One region of the Erwinia sp. LJJL01 genome, then DNA from elsewhere that is predicted to be linked to it. Evidence: predicted binding sites of a transcription regulator. Region 1 holds the regulator's gene; each other region holds the start of a gene.
What was found. Region 1 encodes LexA, which represses DNA repair genes until DNA is damaged. Its sites were predicted from a motif close to TNCTGTATGTACATACAGNA; they were not measured.
Positions count from the first base shown of each region.

Region 2: a site for LexA is predicted at 1,533-1,552, ahead of ACLI4M_RS22605 (DinI-like family protein). Genes of this name have one in related genera too.
Region 3: a site for LexA is predicted at 2,519-2,538, ahead of mutH (DNA mismatch repair endonuclease MutH). Genes of this name have one in related genera too.

Region 1 is NZ_CP178576.1:2,258,976-2,263,167, reverse strand. Features, by position in the region: gene zur (zinc uptake transcriptional repressor Zur) at 1-278, shown strand, start outside; gene ACLI4M_RS11310 (CsbD family protein) at 359-568, opposite strand; gene dinF (MATE family efflux transporter DinF) at 785-2,107, opposite strand; gene lexA (transcriptional repressor LexA) at 2,192-2,800, opposite strand; gene ACLI4M_RS11295 (diacylglycerol kinase) at 2,907-3,275, opposite strand; gene plsB (glycerol-3-phosphate 1-O-acyltransferase PlsB) at 3,404-4,192, shown strand, end outside.
Region 2 is NZ_CP178576.1:4,641,168-4,645,359, forward strand. Features, by position in the region: gene ACLI4M_RS22595 (MBL fold metallo-hydrolase) at 12-689, shown strand; gene ACLI4M_RS22600 (class I SAM-dependent methyltransferase) at 690-1,427, opposite strand; gene ACLI4M_RS22605 (DinI-like family protein) at 1,573-1,818, shown strand; gene ACLI4M_RS22610 (hypothetical protein) at 2,049-2,249, opposite strand; gene ACLI4M_RS22615 (glycosyl hydrolase family 28-related protein) at 2,550-4,192, opposite strand, start outside.
Region 3 is NZ_CP178576.1:913,860-918,051, forward strand. Features, by position in the region: gene ptsP (phosphoenolpyruvate--protein phosphotransferase) at 1-1,546, opposite strand, end outside; gene rppH (RNA pyrophosphohydrolase) at 1,559-2,086, opposite strand; gene mutH (DNA mismatch repair endonuclease MutH) at 2,772-3,458, shown strand; gene ACLI4M_RS05075 (TerC family protein) at 3,533-4,192, shown strand, end outside.

The sequences.
Region 1 (4,192 bases):
AGTCAACCAATAGCTACGTGGTCTGCCACCATTTTGAAGAGCCCTCGCACACCTCAGCGATGTTGATTTGCGATCGCTGCGGTCTCGTTCGCGAACAGCATGCGGATGGCGTGGAAGATATCTTGAAATCTTTGGCCCTGAAGTCAGGTTTTACCCTTGGGCATAGTGTGATTGAAGCGCACGGATTTTGTCAGGAGTGTGGTGAGATTGAAGCCTGCACCCATCAGGATGCGTGCCAGCACGATCATAGCGTGCAGAGTAAAAAGCGCGGGCGTTGATAAATTTTTTGCGGGAATTATTGGGGGATGGCACATTCCATGTGCCTGGGTAGGAGCTAATACTTACTGTCGTTCGTCGCTTACCAGCGATGATCGTTACGGGTTTCCCAGTCTTTAAGCTCTTTTTCGGCCTGATCTTTCTGATAGCCGTAGCGCTCCTGGATTTTGCCGACCAACTGATCGCGTTTACCTTCAACCACGGTCAGGTCGTCATCCGTCAGCTTGCCCCATTGCTCTTTCACTTTACCTTTAAACTGTTTCCAGTTACCGCCGGCTTCGTCTTTATTCATGATGTGTTTCCTCTACCTTGGGTTAAAACAGCTTTTATGGTTAAGAATTCCACTTAGATACCAGTCAAATATCTGGTCAAGTGCTTAACGTAGAGATAATTGTAGTAGAGAAATGGGTTCTCGTTGCGACAACCCCTGACAAAAAAGCCATAAAGCAGAGAAAAACCCTAATACATCATAGAGGTAGCGCAGCGGCGGAAGACGTAAACAAATGTTTCAGTGAGCAAACCAGGTGCCGTTGCGCCAGTGCCTGCGCCAGATAATCCACAGCGTCAGGCCGCGCAGCAGCAGGAACACGGTCATTGCCAGCCACAGCCCATGATTACCCAACCAGGGAACGCTGCACAGGGTTAAGGCAAAACCGACCGCGGCTATCGCCATGCCGTTACGCATCTCGCTGGCGCGCGTGGCGCCAATAAACATCCCGTCCAGCAGATAGCATCCCACTCCCGCCAACGGCATCACAACCTGCCACCAAAGATAGCGATGGGCCAGCTGCTGCAGCGGCTGTAGCGAGGTCAGCAACGCGACTATCTGCTCGCCACACAGCGCATAGAGTAACGAGAAGGCGATGGCTACCACCACCGACTGGCGGCAGGCAGCGTGCCAGACGCTGAGCAGGCGCTGGCTGTTGCTGGCGCCGTAGGCTTCGCCGGCGCAGGCTTCCACCGCATAGGCAAAGCCGTCGAGGGCATAGGCGGTAAAAGTCAGGAACATCAGCAGCACTGCATTGACCGCCACCACATCGCTGCCGAGCCGCGCCCCTAAGAGGGTCAGCGAGGCGAAGCAGATTTGCAGCAGCAGCGAGCGCAGCATGATGTCGCGATTAAGTCGCAGCAGGCGCCCCAGGTTTCCGCGCCAGGCATTGAGTAATAGGCGCAGCGACAGGCCGCGCAGTACCATCACCCGCCACACCAGCAGCAGCCCGACAATAAAGCTGACGTACTCCGCAATAGCGGTGGCCGCCGCCGCGCCCTGCACGCCCCACCCCAGGCCGATAACGAACCACAGGTCGAGCAGAATATTCACCAGGTTACCGACCACCAGCAGGATCACCGGCGCACGCGCATACTGCACGCCCAGCAGCCAGCCGAGCAGCACCAGGTTAGCCAGCGTTGCCGGGGCGCTGAGCCAGCGGATCTGCATAAACAGCGCCGCCTGGTGCAGCACCGCCTCGCTGCCGCCGGTCAGACTGAGCGCCAGCTGAGTGAGCGGCGTTTTCAGGATGATGAACAGCAGCCCGGCGAGCAGTGCCAGCAGCAGCGGCTGCATTAGCGCGCGCGCCAGCGCAGGTTTGTCCTGCGCGCCAAATGCCTGCGCGGTCAGCCCGGTGGTGCTCATACGCAGGAACAGCAGCAGCATAAACAGGAAGCTGGTAACGGTAGTACCGACCGCAACGCCGCCCAGGTAAACCGGGCTATCGAGATGGCCAATCACGGCGGTATCCACCAGGCCTAGCAGCGGCACGGTGATATTGGAGAGGATCATCGGCAGCGCCAGCCGCCAGAGGTGTTTATCAGCTGTAGTGAGGAGTCGCATGGTGCGTTACCAGGATTTCACAGGGGTCGGTATCTGGATTTAGTCGGGGTCGGTCATGACCGACCCGCTTAGAGGGAGTAACTGCTACAGCCAGTTGCCGTTGCGGATCACGCCGACGGCCAGACCTTCGATGGTCAGCGTCTGGTTACGCAGGTCAACCACGATAGGCTGGAATTCCGGGTTTTCCGGCAGCAGATGCACGGTGTTACCCTGGCGCTTCAGGCGCTTAACGGTCACTTCATCATCGATACGGGCAACCACCACCTGGCCGTTACGCACATCTTCAGTTTTATGTACCGCCAGCAGGTCACCATCCATAATGCCGATATCTCTCATCGACATTCCGCTGACGCGCAGCAGGAAATCGGCGCCCGGTTTAAACAGGTCAGGGTCCACTTTGTAGTGGCCTTCGATATGTTGCTCAGCCAGCAGCGGTTCACCTGCGGCGACGCGACCAATCAGCGGAAGACCGTCTTCTTCTTCCATCATCAGGCGGATACCGCGTGAAGCGCCTGAAACAATCTCAATCACGCCTTTACGCGCCAACGCTTTGAGGTGTTCTTCAGCGGCATTCGGGGAACGGAAACCGAGCTGCGTAGCAATCTCTGCCCGTGTCGGCGGCATGCCGGTCTGGTTAATGTGGTCGCGAATCAGGTCGTAAACCTGCTGCTGCCTTGCCGTTAGTGCTTTCATCCCGCCCCCTGGTTGTTTATACAGTCGACTGTGAGTATATACAGGTATTTGCGCGATGAAAACCTAAAGTTGGTCAAAATTCAGTTTGTTGCAAATTTTGGAAAACTCATCGCAAATGCGGCACTAACAGCATAATCCAGACAAAAACAGCCAGCAAAATCGTCAGCAATACGGCTGCCGAACCCATATCTTTCGCCCGGCCTGCCAGCGGGTGAATTTCACTGCCGATGCGGTCGACGACCGCTTCAACGGCGCTATTGAGCACCTCAACGATAATCACCAGCACCACGGAGCCGACCAGCAGAACACGAGTGATGGCGTCCACGTCGAGCCACAGAGCAACAACAATGGCAACAATAGCGGCGATAGCCTCCTGACGAAATGCCGCTTCATGCTGCCATGCCGCGCGTAAACCTTTCCAGGAATAGCCCGCAGCTTTTATAATCCGAGTCAATCCGGTGACGTTACTTGCCATAATCAGGGAACCCTTTACGATGTTGAGCGTCAATGTCTGGGTGGCGCACATTTTGCAACACCACAGAATCTGTTGGCGCTTTCTGGTATGCTTGCGGCGCTTTGCTAACAAGAGGCTTCATGTTGTCTATGTCAGGTTGGCGTAATTTATATTATAACTTATTGAATCTACCAGTTAAATTCCTGGTAAAAAGCAAGGCGATCCCCGCTGAGCCGGTTGCCGAGCTCGGGCTGGATACGTCGCGCCCTATTATGTATGTACTGCCTTATGATTCAAAGGCCGATCTCCTTGCACTGCGAGAGCAGTGCCGCAAGCAGGATCTCCCCGATCCGCTGGAACCGCTGGAGATAGACGGGGCCGTTTTGCCACGTCATGTGTTTATCCATGATGGCCCACGCGTATTCCCCTATTTCGTGCCGAACCTTGAGTCAGTCAAGCTGTTCCATGAATATCTCGACCTGCACCGCAGCCATCCGGACCTGGATGTGCAGATGGTGCCGGTATCGGTGATGTTCGGGCGCTCGCCGGGCCGCGAGGTTCAGGGCGATGCACAGCCGCATCTGCGGATGCTGAACGGCATTCAGAAATTCTTTGCGGTGCTGTGGCTGGGCCGCGACAGCTTTGTGCGCTTCTCGCCGATGGTCTCTTTACGCCATATGGCCACCGAGCACGGCACCGACAAGATTATTGCCCAGAAGCTGGCCCGCGTGGCGCGGATGCACTTTGCCCGCCAGCGTCTGGCTGCCGTCGGGCCACGCCTGCCGGTGCGTCAGGACCTGTTCAATAAGCTGCTGCAGTCGAAAGCTATCGCCAAGGCGGTGGAGGATGAAGCGCGCAGCAAGAAAATTTCCCATGAGAAAGCCCAGCAGAACGCCGTTGAGCTGATGGAAGAGATTGCTGCCGACTTCTCCTACGAG
Region 2 (4,192 bases), 2.4 Mb from region 1:
GGAGCGCAGACATGAAGCAGCTGTATGAAGATCTCTGGATATCCACGCCTGAGTTTCCTGCAGGCGAAGAGGAACCAGAATTGATGATGCACGGCTTTTTGTTGCAGCATCTGCGCGGTAATTTGCTGATTTCACGGGTCGAGAACCCGGAAGATCACCAGGTCATTGCCGATCGGGGCGGGATTATCCGCCACTACTTAACCCACTGGCACGAGGCTGGCCCGGGCGTGCGGCTGTTACAGCAGCGTTTTAACTCGGCCCTCTACTGCCACTCGCGGGCGCTGGGCCAGGTGAGCCGCTTTGCGGAAGCCGATGCCACCTTTAATGCTGCGGAAGTTCACTGCGGCAGCTTCCACGTCGTGCCCACCCCGGGACACACGCCGGGCAGCACCAGCTATCTGTATGCCTCACCGCACGGTAAAACCTATCTGTTTGTCGGTGACACTGTCACATTATCCCGCGATCGCTGGGTAACGGTGCTGGTCGAGGAGAGTAATGAAGCAGACCTGCGCCAGACGCTTGAATTTTACCGCGCGCTGCGCCCGGATGTGGTGCTGATGGGCACCACCGCCGGGCATCTGGCGTGGCAGGAGGTGGACGTGCGCCAGTGGCTGTCGCTGCTTGATGAGGCGGAGAATAATCCGCTGGATCTGCGCCACCACGAGCACCTTCTGCCCGGCCATCACTGATTAGGCTGGCGGCTTATGTACAGCCATAATAAACATCATTGGCCGCTCGCGCTCTTCTGCCAGCGCCGGCTGTAGAGCGACCTGCTCTGCGGTTGGCCCCCACTCATCCAGCGCGCTGATAACAAACCCTGCGGCAATCAGCATATTAATCCAGCTCGCCAGCGTGCGATGCTGTTTGATCACGCCATCAGCAAACCAGTTAGTGACGCGCTGGCCTTCCTGCTGATAGCCGCTGACCGGCCAGGATTTCTGCTGGTTGTCATCAATATGCCAGCCCTGCCGGGCTGGCGCGGTATAGATAGGGTGTTCGGCCGTGAAGATAAACTGGCCGCCGGGCTTCAGTGCCGCAAACACCACCGCCAGCATCGCCGGTAGTGCTTCGACATAGTGCAGCGCCAGCGCGCTGAAGGCGACATCAAAGGTCTGTGCGGGCAGCTGCAGGGTTTCGAGATCCGCTCGCTGCCAGGCAATTGCCGGGTTATCGCCCAGGCTGATGGCTTTCTCCAGCATCTTTTCGGAGACATCCAGCGCCAGCACGGAGTGCGCGCCCTGCTGGCAGGCATAGCGGCTAAACCAGCCATAGCCGCACCCGAGATCAACCACCTCTTTTCCGGCAAGCTCCGGTAGCAACGCCTGCACGCTCGGCCACTCCGGTGCGCCATCCAGCCCCTTAACCGAACGATCTAATGTGGCATAACCGGCAAAAAAAGCCGGATCGTCATAAATATTTTGCGCCATGGTCTTTTCCTTTTATCAGCCTGGGCAATTTTAATGCTGATATGCGCCTGATGAAAACCCCTGCAGAAGGGTGCAGATAAATAGTCATTGAACCTTGTCGTGGTTACCTGTATTTTTATACAGCAAAAAATAACAAGGAGCAGAGATGTTTGTTGAACTGATTTATGACAAGCGCAACGTTGCGGGTCTGCCGAATGCCGAACAGCTGATCCTGGCCGAGCTGGAAAAGCGCGTGCAGCGTGTGTTTCCCGATGCGCTGGTCAAGGTAAAACCGATGCAGGCCAACGGCGTGAAAAGTGACGCCAGTAAAAGCGATAAGTCCACGCTGTTACGCATTATTGAAGAGATGTTTGAGGAAGCCGATCAGTGGATGGTGTCTGAAGAATTTTGATGATGTAACTGCGAGGTCAGCCAAAAAAATTGATTTTAATTAAGATTGAAGGTGCTTTTCATTTGCATTAATTGAGAATCATCCTATCATGCTAATTAATAGATTTCCCTGGTGTTGGCCCGCATTAAAGCTCTTCGCGGGCTTTTTTTTGCCTGAAAGATAAGGCAGCTTAACCAGTTAGTCACTTTTCCCGCATCCCCTGCCGGTAGCGCACCCCGCCGCAGGAAGCTTCAGCGCCTGTTGCGTTCGGCCAGCTCTTCACTCAATAAATCACACACTTTTGCCGCAAAAGCCGAGCTGTCACGCAGCATCTGAATGGCCTCCTCAAGAGTCTGTGGCGGCATCTGCCCCACAATACGCCAGCCAAGCGCGATGTTTTTGGCATCGATAAGCCGTTCGGAACCCTTTTCACTTGCCGCACTTTCAGACACGTTTCTCTCCTGCTGTAAATTTTGGACCTATTTTACGGAGCCAGGCGGCATTATCACAACCCCACATCCTGATGGAAATCGGCTAACGGTTAATTTTTACACTACATTTGCTTAAAATTTGCATTTTCCGCGCTTATTTCGGACTAATGCCAGATAAAAGACAGACAATTCTTAACGGTAAACCCCCTTTTATCCCCTATGCGCGTGCGCATTCTCAACCCTATACCCTGATTCAGTCCCTTCCCCTCGACAAATAAAAAAATCGCCCGATTAAGGGCGATTTTGGCTTAAGGCGGCAAACTAACTGAAATAGGGCATCTTGCGGTCAATACCATTAATATTGAGCGTGACATAGCCGGCCGGCACCGTGCTGGCCGGGGCTGCGGCCACCGCGGTGGCCAGCGTCACCACGCCATTTTCGTTCGCGCCAAGACCTGCCAGCCCGTTATGCATGCTGAGGCGTGCGTTGGGGGTAACGGTGCCAATCTGCGTCTCATCCGTGACTTCGTTCAGGTCCGGGGTATACAAGGAACACTCCCCCGACTCAAAACGCGTTGGTCCGGTAGAGCGCAGATTAAACATGGTGTCACCGCTGCCTGCCTTCAGCTTCACCCAGACCTCGACAATATTTTCATAGCTGCGCTTGTATTTGACATCCAGCACCGCAGGCTGCCCGCGGTGGTACATATCACCCCATACTGCGCTGGCGCAGCGCTGAAAATTGAGCCAGGTGGCGCCGGAGGCCACCGTCTGCGTCGGGCTGCCCGCCACTCCGGAGGGATTAGCAGTGGACATCTTGCCGATAAGCTCAATCGTCCACTGCTGATTCACCCTGGGGAAGACAAACTTGCCCACCTTGAACCATTTATCGCTGTCAGCCGTGTTGGTCAGCTTGTAGCCGCTGTACCAGCCTGCCTTCATCGACCCGGTCATGGTGGTGCCGAAATTCTCATCCCGGCGCCAGCCGCCTTCGTATCCTGACAGCCAGCGCCCGCTGGCGTTGTCCAGGCTGACTTTCGCCCCCGCCTGTAAATTAAGCTGGCGGAACAGCGCGCGGCTGTTGTTCATACTCAGCGGGTTATCGCAGTCCTCCACGCTGAGGGCGTCAACAATCCACTGCCCGTTGGTCAGGTCACCCGGGAAGCGCGTATGTTCAATCCACACGTTGCGAATAATCCCCTGAGTCATACGCGGCATCATCAGCGTGGCGTCAGCGAAGCCATACTGGAAATTGGCATTGGTCAGCTCGACGGCCGTAGCATGATCCCACACGCCGTTAGGGGAGTTAGACCAGCCCACCTCAAATACCCGCGCGTAGGTGTACTGGGAGTAGATTTGGTCAAAGCGGGTATCGAGCGTGTCGAGCAGTTTGATCGCCGTGCCGCCATTGTACTGCACGCGGAAGCAGCGGATATTCACAAACTCCCCTTCGATAGTGATGTTTTCGAAAAACGGCTGCACGTTGGAGAGCATATCCGGGGTAATCGCGCCCGTTGTTGCGCTGGTGTCCGCCGTTGCCTGCCCGTTCCAGCTGATGCCGCGGATCACCGTACGGCGCGCGTTCACTTTGAACACGGTGCTGGGCGATTTATCAGAGACAATCACCGTGCGCGGCGTAGCGCCATAAGGGCTGTCATCACCGTACAGGGCAAAGCACGGAATTTCGCTGGCGGTAAGGTCAATCGGGTTGATCAGGAACTTGCCGGCGGGAAAACGTACGCCAAGATTTTTGGCATTGCTATCGTAGCTTTGTGACCAGCTGAACATGCGTTTGAAGGCATCACTGTCGTCGGTAATCCCGTCACCGCGCGCGCCAAAGTGATAGAGATTGACCTGTTCAGTGTCATTGATGATGCGCTTCCAGAAAAAGCCGCTGCCTTTGGCTACGGTGCCGCCGTCATCACTCAGGGGGGTGGTGCCGGAGAAGCCGACAAAGTCGCCGC
Region 3 (4,192 bases), 1.3 Mb from region 1:
CTTCGCTGATTGGCATATACGGCAGCTGCTTATCGGCACCGATATCCAGCGTTCGCAGCGTCACCGGCTTGTCGAGGAACAGCTGCAGCATGCCCTGATATTGCGCCACCTGCTCTTCCTCAGACGGGAAGCCGCTCTGCAACATAAACGGGATTTCCGTGCGGTACAGGCCAACGCCGTCGACGCGGCTGCCGAGCTTCTGCTCATGCTCCGCGCTGAGGCCCGCATTGAGCATCACCTTCACCGGCTCGCCGCTTTTCAGCGCGCCCGGCAGAAATACATCATCCTCGGCCAGCTGGCTCAGCTCATTTTCCTGGCTGATCAGCTGCTGATACTCCTGCACCAGCACCGGTTCCGGGTCAACCAGCAGCTCGCCGCGATAGCCGTCGACGATCAGCAGGCGCCCTTTCATCAGCTCCGGCTGAATATCTGCGCCCATCACCGTCGGGATGCCCAGCGCCCGCACCATGATCGCTGCGTGCGAGTTGGCCGCGCCGTCGCGCACCACCACGCCCGCCAGGCGATCGTGCGGCAGCTCTGCCAGCGTGGTCGCCGTCAGCTCATCTGCCACCAGCACAAAACGCGGCGGCCAGCTGTTGGTGCCCTGCATGGTGTCATCGAGGTGAAACAGCAGGCGCTGCCCGAGCACGCGCAGGTCGCCGGAGCGCTCGCGCAGATAGCTGTCCTGCAGGCTGGCGAACTGGGCGGCAAACTTTTCAATCACGGTTTTCACCGCCCACTCCGCCACCGAGCCCGCATCGATCTCAGCCAGCAGATCTTTCTTCAGCCGCGCATCGCTCAGCAGGTGCGAGTAGAGATCGAAGATGGCCGCACTCTCTTTATGCATGCTGGCGGTGAAGCGTTTGCTGTAGCGGCGGAACTCACTGGAGGCTTCGCTGATTGCCATGGCAAGGCGTTCACGCTCGCGCACCGTGTCCAGCGTAGAGGCGGCAGAGACGTTTTCCAGCGAGGGCTGGCTGGAGTCGACCCAGCCTTCCGCCACGGCGACGCCAGGCGCGGCAGCCAGCGCACGAATGCGGGTTTGCCGATACTGCCCAAACAGAGCGTTAAGCTGGGAATGCGAGAGAATGCCCGCCATCTGCGTGGCGAGGGTGACGAGGAACGACTCCTCGCTTTCATCAAACTGGCGGTGCTCGCGCTGCTGAACCACCAGCACGCCAAGGAGCTGGCGGCGGCTGATAATCGGCACGCCAAGGAAGGAGCGGAAACGCTCTTCCTTCACGGAGGGAATATATTTAAAGCTGGGGTGACTCTGCGCATCAGCAAGGTTGATAGGCTCTGCCAGACGACCGACCAGCCCGACGATGCCTTCGTCAAATGCCAGGGCGACCGTGCGCCCACGCGGCTTTTTTAGCCCACGCGTAGCCATCAGGTAGTAGCAGCGGCGATCGTGGTCGGCAAGATAGACCGAGCAGACCTCGGTATCCATCGCCAGACAGATCTCATTAACCAGAATATCCAGCGCCTCGGTAAGCCGGGGCGCTGCCGCCACTTTCTCAACTATTTCGCGCAGCTGTGTGAGCATAATCTACGTGGCTTAACCTCTCTTCCGTCGAAAACCAGGCGTATTCCGCTGAACGGTCGTCTCCTGCAGGGGCATAACCACGCTGGCGAACTCTTTCATCACACGGCGGTAAACATCGCGTTTAAAAGAGACCACCTGGCGAACCGGATACCAGAAACTGACCCAGCGCCAGCCGTCGAACTCCGGCGTGCTGCTGGTCTGCATATTGATATCCGCGTCATTGCACATCAGCTGCAGAAGATACCACTTCTGTTTTTGGCCGATACAAACCGGCTTTGTGTCCCAACGCACCAAACGTTTTGGCAACTTATATCGTAACCAGTTACGGGTAGATGCAAGGATACGAACATCCTTGCGGTTCAAACCGACTTCCTCGAAAAGTTCGCGGTACATCGCCTGCTCCGCCGTCTCGCCAGGGTTAATCCCTCCCTGAGGAAACTGCCAGGAGTGCTGACCATAACGTCTGGCCCACAGCACCTGTCCCTGCCTGTTACAAATTACGATACCAACATTCGGGCGGTAGCCATCATCATCGATCACCGGACTACCTCAAACTAAAACTGGATGTTCTGATTGTTTCATACTCCTTACAGACGGTAAACCACTGCTTTCAGGCGATGTGTGGCGCTGCAGCTGGGATAACTCGTCCTTTAAAGCAAAGTTATAAACAGAAAGCGGGTTAAAAAGGCGATCTTATTCACGTTTTCTGTGGATAGCTTTGTGCAGAACTCTGTTAACAGGTGGGGAAAACTTTATTACCGGCAAAACTCACCCGCGATTCAACTCAGAATAAACCCATATTAATCATCATCTTTAGAGGTTAGTCACAGCTTTTACCTGGGTTGTCATGCTGCTGTCATCAGCGCAGGATCGCCAGCTGATGAAAGATCGCACACTTAGAACGTTATCCACAGAATATGCCGATTAGTTAGGCTGTATAACGGCTAAAGCGGGTAAAAAACCCTGCGTCAAGGCTGTAAATCGAAACAGTATTATCAAAAAGGGCAAGTTATCCCACTTTTCTGTGGATAACTACCCGGGGGAACCTGTTCATTGTCGGTGACAACCCGGGTAAAACCCCTGGGAGCTGCGATTTTTCCTGCGGGCGAGAGAATAAAAAAACACGATTTATCATGCTATTATTAGCGTTTTCCCCAGCCTGAAATCTTTCTCTGGCTGTGTGTGCAAATGGCGTCTATTTTTTGAACAAAATCCGGAAGTTATTATGACTGGCGATCTTAACCTTATCCCTCCCCCAGAAAATGAAGCCGAACTGTTGGCGCGCGCTTCTGCGCTGGCGGGCTATACGCTGGGAGAACTGGCGCTGCGGATTGCGCTACCGATCCCGCGCGATCTCAAGCGCGATAAGGGCTGGGTGGGGATGCTGCTGGAGCGCTATCTCGGCGCCAGCGCGGGCAGTAAGCCGCAGCAGGACTTCGCGGAGATTGGCGTGGAGCTGAAAACAATTCCCGTAGATGCCGCTGGTCGGCCGCTGGAAACCACCTTTGTCTGCGTGGCGCCGCTGACCGGCAACAGCGGCGTTACCTGGCTTAACAGCCACGTGCGCCACAAGCTGCATCGGGTGCTGTGGGTGCCGGTAGAGGGCGATCGGGCGATCCCGCTTGAGCATCGCCATGTCGGCGCACCGCTGCTGTGGAGCCCGAATGAGGAAGAAGAGCGCCAGCTGCAGCGCGACTGGGAGGAGCTGATGGATATGATCGTGCTGGGCCAGGTGGAGCAGATCACCGCGCGCCACGGCGAAGTGCTGCAGATCCGCCCAAAAGCCGCCAACAGTAAAGCGCTGACGGAAGGCATCGGTCAGCACGGGCAGCCGATTATGACCCTGCCGCGCGGCTTCTATTTAAAGAAAAGCTTTACCGCCCCGCTGCTTGCCCGCCATTTCCTGCTTTAAAAGTAGTTCCGCAATAGTCAACCTTGCGTATAATCGCCGTTTAGCTTTCGTTTAAGTTTAAGGGTTCACATTTTATGTTTGAATGGATTGCCGATCCTAATGCCTGGTTAGCGTTGGGTACGCTGACGATCCTCGAAATTGTCCTCGGGATCGATAACATTATTTTCCTCTCTCTGGTCGTCGCCAAACTACCTAAGCATCAGCAGAATGCCGCCCGCCGTATTGGCCTGGCCGGCGCAATGCTGATGCGCCTTGGCCTGCTGGCCTCTATTGCCTGGGTTATTCGCCTGACCGATCCGCTGTTCACGCTGATGGACCATGCCTTCTCAGCGCGTGACCTGATCCTGCTATTCGGCGGGCTGTTCCTGCTGTGGAAGTCGAGCATGGAGATCCACGAAAGTATCGAAGGCGGCGAAGGCGAGCATAAAACCAACGTGCACTCCTTTGCCGGGGCTATCGTACAGATTATGGTGCTGGATATTATCTTCAGCCTCGACTCGGTGATTACCGCCGTAGGCCTGTCCGATCACCTGATTATTATGATGGCTGCCGTCGTGATTGCTGTGCTGGTGATGATGTTTGCCGCCCGCGCAATTGGTGATTTTGTCGATCGCCACCCGTCGGTGAAAATGCTGGCGCTGGCGTTCTTAATCCTCGTTGGCTTCACGCTGATGCTGGAGAGCTTTAACATTCATATTCCTAAAGGCTACATCTATTTCGCCATGTTCTTCTCG